2 regions of the Bacillus sp. SRL543 genome follow, and region 2 is predicted to be linked to the other one. Evidence: a T-box and tRNA genes for the amino acid it is inferred to sense, from the RefSeq annotation. Region 2 holds a T-box; the other holds one or more tRNA genes.
The links. The T-box of region 2 lies ahead of serS (serine--tRNA ligase). A T-box ahead of a tRNA ligase gene usually reads a tRNA of that ligase, here a tRNA-Ser.
Positions count from the first base shown of each region.

Region 1: it encodes a tRNA-Ser, which carries the amino acid that the T-box ahead of serS (serine--tRNA ligase) is inferred to sense. The anticodon was not compared.

Region 1 covers NZ_OZ481794.1:3,889,177-3,896,975, forward strand. The annotation lists gene glgA (glycogen synthase GlgA) at 1-1,067, opposite strand, end outside; gene AC4E8B_RS19800 (GlgC family sugar phosphate nucleotidyltransferase) at 1,064-2,092, opposite strand; gene AC4E8B_RS19805 (glucose-1-phosphate adenylyltransferase) at 2,118-3,263, opposite strand; gene glgB (1,4-alpha-glucan branching protein GlgB) at 3,205-5,151, opposite strand; gene AC4E8B_RS19815 (hypothetical protein) at 5,343-5,540, shown strand; tRNA gene AC4E8B_RS19820 (tRNA-Glu) at 5,605-5,676, opposite strand; tRNA gene AC4E8B_RS19825 (tRNA-Ser) at 5,680-5,770, opposite strand; tRNA gene AC4E8B_RS19830 (tRNA-Asn) at 5,775-5,849, opposite strand; tRNA gene AC4E8B_RS19835 (tRNA-Ile) at 5,851-5,927, opposite strand; tRNA gene AC4E8B_RS19840 (tRNA-Gly) at 5,933-6,006, opposite strand; tRNA gene AC4E8B_RS19845 (tRNA-His) at 6,015-6,090, opposite strand; tRNA gene AC4E8B_RS19850 (tRNA-Phe) at 6,122-6,197, opposite strand; tRNA gene AC4E8B_RS19855 (tRNA-Asp) at 6,360-6,435, opposite strand; tRNA gene AC4E8B_RS19860 (tRNA-Met) at 6,582-6,655, opposite strand; tRNA gene AC4E8B_RS19865 (tRNA-Ser) at 6,823-6,915, opposite strand; tRNA gene AC4E8B_RS19870 (tRNA-Ile) at 6,929-7,005, opposite strand; tRNA gene AC4E8B_RS19875 (tRNA-Met) at 7,012-7,088, opposite strand; tRNA gene AC4E8B_RS19880 (tRNA-Ala) at 7,115-7,190, opposite strand; tRNA gene AC4E8B_RS19885 (tRNA-Pro) at 7,206-7,282, opposite strand; tRNA gene AC4E8B_RS19890 (tRNA-Arg) at 7,400-7,476, opposite strand; tRNA gene AC4E8B_RS19895 (tRNA-Leu) at 7,496-7,584, opposite strand; tRNA gene AC4E8B_RS19900 (tRNA-Gly) at 7,591-7,665, opposite strand; tRNA gene AC4E8B_RS19905 (tRNA-Leu) at 7,675-7,759, opposite strand; tRNA gene AC4E8B_RS19910 (tRNA-Lys) at 7,783-7,799, opposite strand, start outside.
Region 2 covers NZ_OZ481794.1:18,427-26,225, forward strand. The annotation lists gene guaB (IMP dehydrogenase) at 1-777, shown strand, start outside; gene AC4E8B_RS00085 (serine hydrolase) at 1,028-2,377, shown strand; gene pdxS (pyridoxal 5'-phosphate synthase lyase subunit PdxS) at 2,588-3,472, shown strand; gene pdxT (pyridoxal 5'-phosphate synthase glutaminase subunit PdxT) at 3,484-4,071, shown strand; T-box leader at 4,125-4,347, shown strand; gene serS (serine--tRNA ligase) at 4,422-5,702, shown strand; tRNA gene AC4E8B_RS00105 (tRNA-Ser) at 5,800-5,892, shown strand; gene AC4E8B_RS00110 (deoxynucleoside kinase) at 6,094-6,762, opposite strand; gene AC4E8B_RS00115 (deoxynucleoside kinase) at 6,752-7,399, opposite strand; gene AC4E8B_RS00120 (glycoside hydrolase family 18 protein) at 7,592-7,799, opposite strand, start outside.

The sequences.
Region 1 (7,799 bases), 1.1 Mb from region 2:
AAGCGTATGTACGCCCTCACCTTTTCCGGATATTCCCGCTCCATCCCGGCAAAGAATTGTTCAAATTCCTCATCTCCGGTGCCAAGGACAATGAATTGTACCTCTTTTGTCATTAGCTCATGAAAGACACACTTTACAAGATCAAGGCCTTTTTGGCTGGTCAATCTTGTAATCATCGCCATAATTGGCACTTCCGGCTGTTCCGGGAGGCCGGCCCGCTTCTGGAGGCTGCGCTTATTCTTGCCTTTATTTGTTAATAGATTCACATTATAAGCTGCAGCAATCATCGGATCATTTTCCGGATCGTAAAAATCAGCATCAATCCCATTAAGGATGCCGGTCAGGTCTTCGTCCCGCAGCCTCAGCAGCCCTTCAAGCTTTTCACCGTAATATTCATTCTGTATTTCGTCTTTATAGGTAGGGCTGACGGTTGTTATTTTATCGGCAGATGTTAGGGCTGCCTTCATAAAATTGATGCATCCATAAAATTCGAGCTGCCCTTCCGTGAAACAGATTTCATCAAGGCCAAATAAGTCGCTGAGTGCCTCTTTTGGCATAATGCCCTGGAATTGAAGATTATGAATGGTAAACACGCTTTTTACAGCAGCATATTCTTTTGCATGCCTGTATTGCACATTCAGCAGGAAGGGGACCATCCCTGTATGCCAGTCATGGCAGTGAATGATATCAGGATAGAAATCAAGCTCCCTCATGCTTTCCAATACAGCCCTGCTGAAAAAGGCAAATCTTTCTCCATCATCAAAATATCCATAAAGCTGATCCCGCAGGAAGTAATACTCATTATCGACAAAATAAAAAATGACACCGTCATGGACCAGCTCTTCTATTCCGCAGTACTGGTTTCGCCAGCCCACAGAAACGCTGAACTCCCTGACCTTTTTCATTTTCTTCTTATATGTTTCCGGTATGCTCCCATACTTAGGCAGAATTATCCTTACGTCCGTCCCCAGCTTTTTCAATTCCTTCGGCAAGGAGCCTGCCACATCGGCAAGCCCCCCTGATTTAACGAATGGCACACATTCTGATACAGCGAATAAGACTTTCATGAATTCATCAGCGCCCCTTGTATGGTTCCTTTCCGGATTACAATCGGCTGGACAGGGGAACCTTCCATGACGGTCCCGGATTCGATTCTGACATCTTTATCGATGATGACTGAGTCCAATATGCAATCATCACCGATTTGGCATTTTTGCATAATGATGCAATTTCTAACAACTGATCCTTTCCCGATCCTGACTGCCCGGGAGATAATGCTGTTTTCAACCGTTCCTTCTATAAGGCACCCGTTTGCCACCATACTGTTTCTGACGCCTGCGCCTTTTAAATACCGTGCAGGAGGCTCATCTTTAACCTTTGTGTAGACTGGCTGATCTTTGCGGAACAGCTTGTGGAAAGTTTCAGGTTCAAGCATGCTCATGCTGGCCTGATAGTAGCTCTCAATCGAGTCGATTCTCGTAACATGCCCTGTATATTCGTATGTGCACACTTTATAGACATGATTCAGATCGGCTGCTATATCACTCATGCAAGAGTGGCCCGTTTCATTTCTTTTTTCAATGAATTCGATTAGCTGAGAGGTTTTGACAAGGTACATTTCGAGAGACTTTCCGTTATGCCTGAGTTCTGTAATGTCACAGCCGGATTGGATATGCCTCTCAAGGGCCGGCTGAAAATCCATATTAAGAACAGTATAGCAATTTGCTATTAAAGAATATTCCTGATTGCTGCGGTAGAAATAATCAAGGTTGGCTGCAAAATGATTGAAGGAACCTACCCCCTGCCGAGGCCCATCAAGAAGCGGAGATGGAAAGAAAAAGAGGCCGTCTCTTTTTCTGTTCAAATCCCAGTTCTTTCCTGAACCAAGATGGTCCATCAGTGACCTGTATTGAAACTTCGGAAAGATGGCCACACTGGCAATTCCTGAGTTCACCATGCTGGAGAGAACAAAATCTATCAGCCGGTAGCGGCCTGCAAAGGGCACTGCCGCAAGAGAGCGGTGGACTATCAGTTCCTCCAGTCCTTCATGATAAGTTGTTGCATCTATAACGCCCAGCAATCTCTTATTCAACTATATCCCCTCCTGATTTATATTCTTATGAATGGATTTCCTTAATCATTTCCTCTGTCACCAGAATGATTTCACCTTTATTTTCATCATCCCTTATAACCGTTCCGTCCGGTATGTGCATATCAGAAGGAACGATCGCTCTTTCAATAAAGACATTCTTCCCGATGACAGCATTCGGCATAATGACCGATTCTTTAATAATTGAACCTGCTTTGACCTCTACTCCCTGAAAAACGACCGTTTTATAAATTTCCCCTTCAATTAAACAGCCTTCATTAATCATCGATTCATCCACTTCCGCCATCGGCGCGATATATTGCGGCGGATGATTGGGATTCACAGAATAGATCCTCCAGGAATAATCATTCAAATCCAGCTGGCAATGGTCGTCCAGCAAATCCATATTGGCTTCCCAAAGGCTTTGCACAGTCCCTACATCCTTCCAGTATCCGCTGAAAGGGTAGGCATAAAGCCTTTTGCTGTCATTCAGAAGCCTTGGGATGATATCCTTTCCAAAGTCGTGTGAGGAATCCTCATCCAGGTCGTCAAGCTCCAGATACTCCTTAAGTACGTCCCATTTAAAAATATAAATTCCCATTGAGGCCATATTATTTCTCGGCTTCTCCGGCTTTTCATCAAATTCTGAAACACTCAGATCTTCGTTCGTATTCATGATCCCGAATCGGCTGGCTTCCTCCCAGGGAACTTCTTTGACTGAAATAGTAGCATCTGCGTTCTTTTCAATATGATAATCAAGCATCAGGTCATAATTCATTTTGTAGATATGATCGCCTGACAGGATAAGCACATATTCAGGTTCATTCTGCTTAAGATAGTTTATATTTTGAAAGATCGCACTCGCCGTGCCTGTATACCACTTGACCTCTGAAGATTCGGCGTATGGAGGCAAAACGGTCACCCCGCCGTTCATTCTGTCCAAATCCCAGGCGCTTCCTATTCCTATATAGGAATTCAGCACGAGAGGCTGATACTGGGTCAGAACACCGACTGTATCAATCCCTGAATTTGTACAATTGCTCAAGGTGAAGTCAATGATCCTGTATTTGCCTCCAAACGGTACAGCTGGTTTTGCAAGATTTTCAGTCAGAGCGTTAAGCCTGGACCCTTTTCCCCCTGCCAGCAGCATTGCCACACATTTTGTCTTTGCCATTTCCTTTCCTCTCCTTTCGGTGTTTAACAGGACGCAAGATAGTAATGCCAAACGGCGGGATAGCCATCTGAATCGAATAAGGCCGGCCATGGTATCCCATTTCTTCTGTTTTGATGACTTTTTTGTTGATCCAGCCGGACCCGCCATACTCTTCCTTATCGCTGTTGAAGATCTCCCTGTAGCTTCCGGCATGGGGAACCCCGATCCTGAAGTTTTGATACGGATCGGCTGTAAAGTTGCATACCACAATAAGATGTTCACCCTCGGCAGCGCTGAAACGGACAAAAGAAAAAATGGATTGTTCCCAGTTATCTGCATCAATCCACTCAAAGCCTTCCTGAAGATGATCCAGTTCAAACAGGGGCTTGGATCTTCTGTATAGCTTTATCAAATCCTTGCTGTACCTGTTTGCTTTCTGGTGCATCTCAAACTCAAGCAGATTCCAGTCAAGTCCTTCCGAATCTTTCCACTCTGAAAATTGCGCGATTTCAAAGCCCATGAACAGCAGTTTTTTGCCGGGATGTGCCATCATATAGCCCAGGAGCAGCCGGAACTGGGCAAACTTCCTCCAATAATCTCCCGGCATTTTATTGAGGAGAGACTTTTTTCCATGTACGACTTCATCATGTGAGAGAGGCAATATAAAATTCTCCTTGAAAGCATATAAAAGAGAAAATGTGATATTGCCATGCTTCCCGGTTCTTGCCTCTGGACTGGTTTCCATATAGGCCAGTACATCATTCATCCAGCCCATATTCCATTTGTAATGAAAGCCAAGGCCCCCATAATGGGCTGGAGAGGTCACCAGCGGGAGATTTGATGAATCTTCAGCTGCTAGAAAAATGGAGGGATCATATTGCCTGATTGTGCTGTTGAGCTTGCGGAGGAATTCAATTCCAAACGGATTCTGATGCTGTTCTTGCGAATTGGGCCAATAAATGATATTAGATACAGCATCCATCCTGAACCCATCTATATGATAGGTTTCAAGCCAGAATAAAGCATTGGAGATTAAGAAGCTCTGCACTTCCTTGCGGCCCAGATCAAAGTTTGAAGTGCCCCATACATAATTCTCCCTATCCTTCTCATTCTTATATTCAAAAAGGTGGGTTCCGTCAAAATTATAGAGTCCATGGGCATCTTTGCAAAAGTGGCCGGGAACCCAGTCGAGAATGACACCGATGTTATGCTGATGGCATTGGTCGACAAAATACATTAAATCCTGCGGCTTGCCATACCGGCTGGTCGCGGAAAAATACCCTGTACCCTGATAGCCCCATGAGGCATCGAGCGGATGCTCGACAAGAGGGAGCAGTTCAACATGTGTAAACCCATGTTCAAGGACATAGGGCACAACTTCATCCGCCAGCTCCCTGTAATTCATCAGCCTGTTATTATTTTTTCGTTTCCACGTTCCGGCATGCATTTCATATATGACAGCCGGTTCTGCAAAGGTATTTTTCTTCATCCTGCTTTTCAGCCAAGACTGATCATTCCATTTATAGCCTTCAAGCGGCCATACGACTGAAGCAGTGCCGGGTCTTTTCTCAGAATAGAATGCATATGGATCAGCTTTGTGCAGCCTGGTGCCTCCTTGTGTCAATATTTCATACTTATAGAGGCAGCCTGCCAAATCCTTCTCGACTACTATGTGCCATACCCCTTCATTATTCATTCTATGTAATTTGAAACCTTCCCCATTCCAGCTGTTAAAGTCCCCAACAACCCTGACCTCCTTAGCATTTGGAGCCCATACAGCAAATCTGGTGAGGATTTTGCCTTCTTCATGTATCAAGTGGGCACCAAAAAGGCGGTGGCTGTCAAAAAGGGTGCCTTCATGAAATAAATGCATTTGATAGTCAGTGGGAAACATCGTTTTCACAGCCATCCTTCTCTCCAACAGATTTAAAAATCATCGACTTTCTTTTTATATTCGTCTTATTCATAAAAATACCTTGTAAAAAAATTTTAAATTTTTCGATATTTTCTCTTATAATTCGATTAATTTTGTAAACTTGAGTTGGTTTTCAAGGAAAATGCCTATAATAAGCATATGTTTTTATGAAGGGGGGATTGAAGATGGCAAATCAAGAAGAAGAGTTTCTTCTCAGGGAAAAGCAAGAAGCCGGAGAAAGGCTGCCTCTGTTCGGGCCTGCAGATGGAAAAATCCTTGCGACGGGAGATATGTTCAGGGGGCCCTATACAGGGATTGCATCAGAAATAGATTTAAATAATCCGGGAAACCGGCTGCAAAAAAACGAAGAACTTCCCGATTAAACACAATGATTCAGAAAAGATGCATACAAAAAAGCTGCCAGCATTTGCTGACAGCTTTTTTGTATGACCCCTACGGGATTCGAACCCGTGTTACCGCCGTGAAAGGGCGGTGTCTTAACCGCTTGACCAAGGGGCCTTATGGCGGAGAAGGAGGGATTTGAACCCTCGCGCCGGTTGCCCGACCTACACCCTTAGCAGGGGCGCCTCTTCAGCCACTTGAGTACTTCCCCATATTGGCTCCGCAGGCAGGACTCGAACCTGCGACCGTTCGGTTAACAGCCGAATGCTCTACCACTGAGCTACTGCGGAATGGTGGGCCTAAATGGACTCGAACCATCGACCTCACGCTTATCAGGCGTGCGCTCTAACCAGCTGAGCTATAGGCCCACTTTTGGAGCGGGTGATGGGAATCGAACCCACGACATCAGCTTGGAAGGCTGAGGTTTTACCATTAAACTACACCCGCATATTTTATGGGGCGACTGATGGGAATCGAACCCACGAATGTCGGAACCACAATCCGATGCGTTAACCACTTCGCCACAACCGCCACAATTCAATGCTTTTTCACAAAAAATAAATGGTGGCTCAGGACGGAATCGAACCGCCGACACAAGGATTTTCAGTCCTTTGCTCTACCGACTGAGCTACTGAGCCAAATAAAGTAATTTCCTAAAACAATATTTCATAAGTCCTTTGCTCAAAAGTTCTTGCGAACTTTTTTGCAGATTGCCGCAGAAGCTGTTCAATGAAGGTAGCAATCTGCTCTACCGACTGAGCTGCTGAGCCATACTGGGTATTGCTTTTCTAAATAAATAATGGCGGTCCCGACGGGAATCGAACCCGCGATCTCCTGCGTGACAGGCAGGCATGTTAACCGCTACACCACGGGACCAGTTTATAAAATAAGGTCTGAATTATGCCCGAGTATCCTTCAGGACTGTTTCTTCCTCTTCCAGATGGAACGGCAAGAAAATCCGTCATGATCACTCGAAGCATATTCATCGCAGTGCTGCTCATTACTGCACTGAGGACCAGGTATTGCGGGGGCAGGATTTGAACCTGCGACCTTCGGGTTATGAGCCCGACGAGCTACCGGACTGCTCCACCCCGCGACGATAAAATATAATCTTTCCTGTTTCCTGAATATTGCTTGCAAAGGACTGTCCCGGTCTCAGGAAGTGAACCAAGAAGCAGCTCAACCGGTACAACTCGCAGTCTTTTCAGTGGAGAATTGCTTGTTGCTCCACCCCGCGACGATAAAAGTGATTTAAAAGTATAATGGAGGAGGTAGAGGGATTCGAACCCCCGCGCGGTGTTACCCGCCTGTCGGTTTTCAAGACCGATCCCTTCAGCCAGACTTGGGTATACCTCCATATTAAAGTGAATGGTGGACCTTGTAGGACTCGAACCTACGACCGGACGGTTATGAGCCGTCTGCTCTAACCAGCTGAGCTAAAGGTCCTTAATTTGGTAGCGGCGGAGGGGATCGAACCCCCGACCTCACGGGTATGAACCGTACGCTCTAGCCAGCTGAGCTACACCGCCAAATCAAGTATTCTCATAAGGTTATATGGTGGAGCCTAGCGGGATCGAACCGCTGACCTCCTGCGTGCAAAGCAGGCGCTCTCCCAGCTGAGCTAAGGCCCCATATAGAATTTCAAATGGTCGGGAAGACAGGATTCGAACCTGCGACCCCTTGGTCCCAAACCAAGTGCTCTACCAAGCTGAGCTACTCCCCGTCATGCAAATGATAAGCGTCGAATTGCTTCATTGCTTCCTTATTCACATCATCCTGCAATTAGCAGTCAGGTGTTCACTCGTTGGCTAATATTCTTGCTTTCATTACATTAATAGTATGGCGCGCCCGAAAGGAGTCGAACCCATAACCTTCTGATCCGTAGTCAGACGCTCTATCCAATTGAGCTACGGGCGCATAATTAAAATGTTTTTAATGGTGCCGAGGACCGGAATCGAACCGGTACGGTAGTCACCTACCGCAGGATTTTAAGTCCTGTGCGTCTGCCAGTTCCGCCACCCCGGCAATCTCTGGAGCGGAAGACGGGATTCGAACCCGCGACCCCCACCTTGGCAAGGTGATGTTCTACCACTGAACTACTTCCGCATATTAAATTGGTGCGGGTGAAGGGAGTCGAACCCCCACGCCTTGCGGCGCCAGATCCTAAGTCTGGTGCGTCTGCCAATTCCGCCACACCCGCATAATTCATTATTAGAGATTGAATGGTGAGCCATGAAGGA
Region 2 (7,799 bases):
AAGGATACGATGAAGAGGGTTGAAATGCTTGTGAAGGCAAGTGTGGATGTTCTTGTAGTCGATACGGCGCACGGACATTCAAAAGGGGTAATGGACACAGTCAAGCAGATCAGGGATGCTTACCCTGAGGTAGCCATCATCGCCGGAAATGTTGCAACTGCTGAAGCGACAAGGGATCTGATCGACGCTGGCGCCGACGTTGTAAAAGTTGGCATCGGACCTGGCTCCATCTGTACGACAAGGGTTGTCGCCGGAGTCGGCGTACCGCAGATCACAGCGGTTTATGACTGTGCAACAGAGGCCAGGAAGCACGGCAAAGCGATCATTGCTGATGGAGGCATCAAGTATTCAGGTGATATCGTTAAGTCCCTGGCTGCCGGCGGCCATGCCGTCATGCTCGGAAGCCTGCTCGCAGGTGTCTCCGAAAGCCCGGGTGAAACTGAAATCTTCCAGGGGCGCCGCTTCAAGGTCTACCGCGGAATGGGATCGGTAGGAGCAATGGAAAAGGGCTCGAAGGACCGCTATTTCCAGGAAGACAACAAAAAATTCGTGCCAGAAGGAATCGAAGGAAGGCTTCCATACAAAGGGCCGCTATCTGATACGATTTACCAGCTGGTCGGCGGGATCCGCTCAGGCATGGGCTATTGCGGAAGCAAAGATCTGACCGATTTAAGAGAAAAGGCGCAGTTCATCAGAATGACCGGCGCCGGGCTCCGTGAAAGCCATCCGCATGATGTGCAAATCACGAAAGAAGCTCCGAACTATTCTTTATCATAAACAGCCAGGCCATTGCACCGGATCCAGATGCACTGGCGGATACAAGGTCCCAGGTTCTTACCCTGGGGCTTATTTTTTTGCTTATACACGGTACCAGGCACCTATCAGCATCAGCTATCCATTATTGGCCTGCAGATCTAAGGGCCTATATATATTTCCGCCCAATTAATGGGTATTTACTCTGTCTATGTTTTCAGAAACAGATATGTTAAAATAACGAAGGTGTATATAAAGGTTGGAGGGCATTACAGTGAAAAAACATTTTTATCGGAAGTATGTTGCTAGTTTCCTTGTTTGTATGATGGTGATAGGCCTTTTTCCCGGCCTGAATAAGGCAAGTGCAGATGATGCTTTGAATATCAATGCGGATGCTGCGATTGTGGTAGAGGCTGAGACAGGCAAAGTCCTTTATTCCAAGAATGCGGATAAAGTGCTTGGCATTGCGAGCATGACGAAGATCATGACAGAATACCTGCTGCTTGAGGCCATCAAAGAAGGGAAAGTCAAATGGGATCAGGAGTATGCAGTCAGTGAATATGTTTGGAAGGTTTCACAGGATAGAGCACTGTCTAATGTCCCTTTAAGAAGAGATGGAAAATATAATATCAGAGAATTATATGAAGCAATGTCAATTTACTCTGCCAATGGTGCAACGATTGCCATTGCGGAGACCATTGCCGGTTCTGAAAGCAACTTTGTTAAAATGATGAATGAAAAGGCCGAGGAGCTTGGCTTGAAGGAATACAAATTCTTCAATTCCACCGGTTTGAATAACCGCGACCTGAAAGGCTCCCATCCGACGGGCGGAGCAGAGGATGAGAATGTCATGTCAGCCCGGGCGACTGCCAAGCTGGCGCAGCACCTGCTGCAGGACTATCCGGAAATTCTGGAGACGACTGCTATCCCTACAAAGAATTTCAGGGAAGGCACTGACGATGAAATTGAGATGGATAACTGGAACTGGATGCTTCCAAGCCTTGTTTTCGGCTATGAGGGAGTGGACGGGCTTAAGACAGGTACAACCGATTTTGCCGGCTACTGTTTCACCGGAACAGCAACCCGTGACGGGAACCGCTATATCACGGTCGTGATGAATGCCAAGGGTGAAGGGGATTCCGGTTCCTATAAATCCAGGTTCGATGAAACAAGAAAAATGCTTGATTATGCTTTCAGCAATTTCTCCAAAGAAGAAATCATTGCGAAGAACTATCAGGTAAAAGGCCAGAAGACATTGCCTGTAACTAAAGGCAAGGAAGACAGCGTGAAAATACAGGCGAAGGATGCTATCGGGCTTGTTGTGAAAAATGGCGAGAAGGAAAGCTATAAACCTGAGCTTGTCCTTGATAAAGACAAGCTTGATGAAGACGGCAATCTGACGGCGCCTGTCAAGAAAGGCGATAAGGTCGGCTATCTGACATTGAAATCAGATAAAGAAAACGGCCTTGACTTCCTTTCAGGAAATGGCGGTATCCAGGTTGATGTCGTGGCAGCCGAAAGTGTAGAAAAGGCGAACTGGTTCGTGCTGATGATGCGCGGTATCGGCGGCTTTTTCGGAGATCTTTGGGGCAGCGTTTCATCAGCTGTAAAGAGCTGGTTCTAATTTCAAATAATGGCCTGGCTTTATCCGGGAGAAAATAAAATTCCGGAAGAGTCTGATAAAAAAGGGTCCCTTGTCTTGACAGGGACCTTTTTTTATTGTTTATTTTCATTAGGGGAACTGGACGAATTCCTATCGAATTAATATATTTTCCTATAAATTAATGGGTATTTTGCCTGTTAAAAGCAGATGGTATTACAGAAGGGGGACTTTATAGTGAAGACAGGTACAGATCGAGTAAAGCGCGGTATGGCAGAAATGCAAAAGGGCGGCGTTATCATGGACGTAGTCAACGCTGAGCAGGCCAAGATTGCTGAAGAGGCCGGCGCAGTCGCAGTCATGGCACTGGAGAGGGTTCCATCCGATATCCGTGCTGCCGGCGGTGTGGCCAGGATGGCAGACCCCCGCATTGTTGAGGAAGTCATGAATGCTGTAACGATCCCTGTTATGGCAAAAGGCAGAATTGGCCATATCGTGGAAGCCCGTGTATTAGAAGCAATGGGCGTTGATTATATAGATGAGAGTGAAGTGCTCACTCCTGCTGATGAAGAGTATCATTTAAATAAAAGGGATTATACGGTTCCATTTGTATGCGGATGCCGCGACCTTGGCGAGGCTGCCCGCAGAATCGGCGAAGGAGCAGCGATGCTTCGCACGAAAGGCGAGCCTGGAACAGGCAATATTGTAGAAGCAGTGCGCCATATCCGCAAGGTGAACGCACAGGTGCGCAAGGTGGTCGGCATGAACCTTGACGAACTGATGACAGAAGCTAAGCTTCTCGGAGCCCCTTATGAGCTTCTTCTTGAAATCAAGGAACTTGGCCGCCTTCCGGTCGTTAACTTCGCTGCAGGCGGCGTTGCGACACCTGCAGATGCCGCTTTAATGATGGAGCTTGGCGCAGACGGTGTATTCGTAGGATCAGGCATCTTCAAGTCTGACAATCCTGCCAAGTTTGCGAGAGCGATTGTAGAGGCGACTACGCATTATCAGGATTACAAGCTGATTGCTGATTTGTCAAAAGAACTTGGAACACCGATGAAGGGCATCGAAATCTCATCACTGGCTCCTGAAGCTCGTATGCAGGAGCGCGGTTGGTAAGGAGAATGAACATGGTTAAAGTAGGCGTACTGGGCCTTCAGGGGGCTGTCAGGGAGCATGTCCGCTCCATTGAGTCCTGCGGTGCGGAGGCAGTTGTCATCAAACGCAAAGAGCAGCTTGGGGAAGTGGACGGACTGATCATCCCCGGCGGCGAAAGCACCACGATGCGCCGCCTGATCGATAAATACGATTTCATGGAAGAACTGAGGGCGTTTGCCCAGTCAGGGAAACCAATGTTCGGAACATGTGCCGGGCTCATCCTGCTGGCGAAGACAGTTGCCGGCTATGCAGAGCCGCATATCGGTGTCATGGATGTCGAGGTGGAGCGCAATTCTTTCGGAAGGCAGCGGGAAAGCTTTGAAGCGCCCCTTGATATTGCCGGAGTGGCAGAAGATTTCGAAGCTGTCTTTATCCGCGCTCCGCATATTCTGCAGGCCGGCGAGAATGTAGAAGTGCTTGCAAAGCATGATGGCCGCATCGTGGCCGCAAGGGAAGGTCAGTTCCTTGGCTGCTCATTCCATCCTGAGCTGACAGAAGATCACCGCCTTACCGCGTATTTCGTGGAAATGGTGAAAGAAGCCCAGGCGAATTTAGTTTGAATAATAGGTTGCAAATAGCACATAATTGTAGTAAATTATTATAAAATTACATTCGAAACGCATTGACAGGAAATAGTAGCGGGAATCCCATTCCTATAGAGAGCCGGTGGCTGGTGGAAACCGGTGGTGGGACCTTGTGAATCCGTCCTTGAGCAAAAGCATGGAAAGCCCATATCGGCGAGTAAGTGCTTTCGGTTAAAAACCGTTATGGATTTAAGGTGGAAGGCATTTATGCCTTCAACTAGGGTGGCAACGCGGGTAACTCCCGTCCCTTTTTGGGACGGGGGTTTTTTGTTTTTTCGCAGGTTCCGCCCATATGCCTATCGAATGGAAAACTAGGAGGAATCAGCATGCTTGATATTAAATATTTACGAAGCAATTTTGAAGAAGTGAAGAACCGCCTCCAGCACCGCGGGGAGGATCTTGGCGACCTGGGGAAATTTGAGGATCTTGATGTAAGGCGCCGTGAGCTGATCATGGAAACAGAACAGCTGAAGAGCAGAAGGAATGAAGTATCCCAGCAGGTCGCTGCGCTGAAGCGCGAAAAGAAAGATGCTGACAGCCTGATTGCAGAGATGAGGGAAGTGGGCGACAAGATTAAAGCCTTTGATGAAGAGCTCCGCACAGTGGAAGAATCACTGGACAGCCTTTTGATGAGCATCCCGAATATCCCGCATGAGAGCGTTCCGGTCGGTGAGACGGAAGACGATAATGTCGAGGCGAGAAAATGGGGCAATGTCCGCGATTTCAGCTTCGAGCCGAAGCCTCACTGGGATGTTGCCACTGACCTGGACATCATTGACTTTGAGAGGGCTGGGAAGGTTACGGGAAGCCGCTTTGTATTCTATAAAGGCCTTGGCGCCCGCTTAGAGCGTGCTTTATTCAACTTCATGCTGGATCTTCACACAGATGAGCATGGCTATATGGAAGTCCTTCCTCCATACATGGTCAACCGTGCCAGCATGACAGGCACCGGCCAGCTGCCGAAGTTTGAAGAAGATGCTTTCCTGATTGAAAGCGAAGACTACTTCCTGATCCCGACAGCAGAAGTGCCTGTGACAAATATGCACAGAGATGAAATCCTGACGAACGAACAGCTTCCGATCAACTATGCTGCCTTCAGTGCATGCTTCCGTTCTGAAGCGGGATCTGCTGGCCGTGATACAAGGGGGCTGATCCGCCAGCATCAATTCAATAAGGTGGAGCTCGTAAAATTTGTCCGTCCTGAGGATTCTTATGACGAGCTGGAAAAGCTGACTGGTCATGCAGAGAAGGTTTTGCAGATGCTAGGGCTTCCTTACCGCGTGCTCAGCATGTGCACAGGCGATCTCGGCTTCACAGCGGCCAAGAAATACGATATAGAAGTATGGATTCCAAGCTACGGGACATACCGCGAGATTTCTTCTTGCAGTAACTTCGAAGCCTTCCAGGCACGCCGCGCGAACATCCGTTTCCGCCGCGAGCCTAAGGGTAAGCCTGAGCATCTTCATACACTGAATGGCTCTGGCCTTGCGATCGGCCGTACGGTCGCCGCTATCCTGGAAAACTATCAGCAGGAAGATGGAAGTGTCATCATTCCGGAAGTATTAAGACCATATATGGGCAATAAAGAAGTTATCGGCAAGGCGTAAAGCATGCATCTGGGCGGGTGAATAACCCGCCTTAATATTTTTTTGAAATAGTGTTGACTTTGCTTTTGACAGGTGCTAAAATAAATCTTGTCGATACGGAGGTATACCCAAGTCTGGCTGAAGGGATCGGTCTTGAAAACCGACAGGCGGGTAACACCGCGCGGGGGTTCGAATCCCTCTACCTCCTCCATTTTAAAATCAACCATAGCGCATAACTATTGGAGATACATAAAAAGCCGCTGCATATTGCAGCGGCTTTTTTATGATTTTTGCAGAATAAAAAGGCAGCTTTGCATCATGAAAATGAACCAAACAAAAGCCCGGCATTTATGCCGGGCTTCTTTTTGGTATAAGAGGTTATTCTGTACTCCGAAGCACCAAAAACGAAAGTTTATTTCTTCAGCAGCTGTGAATGCTTCAGAAAGACGGAGATTTTTTCGATGACTGGCTCAATGGAAGCTCCTTCGGCCATCAGGTCATAATCGTTGATGTTCAGGCGCAGCACCGGGCAGGCATTGAATGTATTGATCCAGTTCTCGTAGCGCCCATGCATCTCTTCCCAGTAGGACACTGGCGTCTGCTGCTCCATCGGACGCCCTCTTTCCTGAATCCTGGAGAGGATGTCATCAATGGATCCTTCCAGATAAATCAGCAGGTCCGGGTGAGGAAAGTATGGCGTCATGACCATTGCATCGAACAGGCTTGTGTATGTTTCATAGTCCACCTGTGACATGGTCCCTTTTTCATGATGCATCTTGGCAAAAATGCCTGTGTCTTCGTAAATGGAACGGTCCTGGATGAAGCCGCCGCCATATTCGAAGATGCGCTTCTGCTCCTTAAAGCGCTCAGCAAGGAAATAAATCTGCAGATGGAAGCTCCATCTGTCGAAATCTGCGTAAAATTTATCAAGATAAGGATTGGTATCCACTTTTTCAAATGAGGTGCGAAAGCCCAGTGCACCCGCAAGCGCATTGGTCATCGTCGATTTCCCTACCCCGACCGTACCGGCGATGGTAATTACGGAATTTCCGGGTATCTCATACTTATTCCTAAGATTCATGATGATAAGCTCCTTTAATTAAAGATAGGGAAAGGCTGTCCAGAATATATGACAGATCTTCTTTATTTTTCACAAAATCAAGATCATCGCCGCTGAAGCGCAGAACAGGAATGTCGGGGTTCTGCTCGGCAAATAATTTCATGGCATTTTCATAATCAATTGACAGCTGCTCTAAATAGAGCGGGCTGATATTCTTTTCAATTTCCCGGCCCCGCAGCTTGATCCGCTGCAGCAGTGTCTCAAGGCTTGCATGAAGATAGATGATGACATTCGGCCTCGGCATATCATTTGTCAGGATTTCGTAGATCTTTAAATACTTCTGGTATTCGGCAGGACTCAGCGTCCTTTCGGCAAAAACGAGATTCTTGAGAATATGATAATCGGCAACGACTGCCTTGTTATTGGCTAAAAAATGAGTGTTGATGTCCCCAAGCTGCTTGTAGCGGTTGCACAGGAAAAACATTTCCGTCTGGAAGCTCCATTCCTCGATGTTTTCATAAAACTTTCCAAGAAAAGGATTTTCATCTACAATCTCTTTCAGCAGCGCAAATTGAAAATGCTCGGAAATGGCCTTCGCCAGCGAGGTTTTCCCTACGCCGATCGGGCCTTCAACTGTAATAAAAGGTGTCCCCCCCACAGTGTGGCCTCCTTATTGTTCTTTTTTATCTATGTCCATATATCCTTTAAATCGACTTTTAACGACACAAAAAATATTTTAACACACTATGTAGTGGAAGGGATATGGAATTTCTGCCGGCAAAAAATATAAAAAAAGCCATGGATCGGGCTGACCCATAGCTTTTAGTGACTATTTCCGGAAATCTCTCTGCTACTCCCGCTTTGTGACATTGAAATTGTCTGTGATCAGAAGCCAGTTCTGCGGAAATGAAAGGCCGAGCTTCCAGTAGCTCATCCCCCTTAGCTTCAGTTCCTTCATGAGGTCGAACTTTGCCTGGATGGACCTCGCATCCTCAAACCAGACCTCATGCCGCTTCCCATCGGTGCCTGTATAGTTGAACAGCGGAGCCTGTGACTTC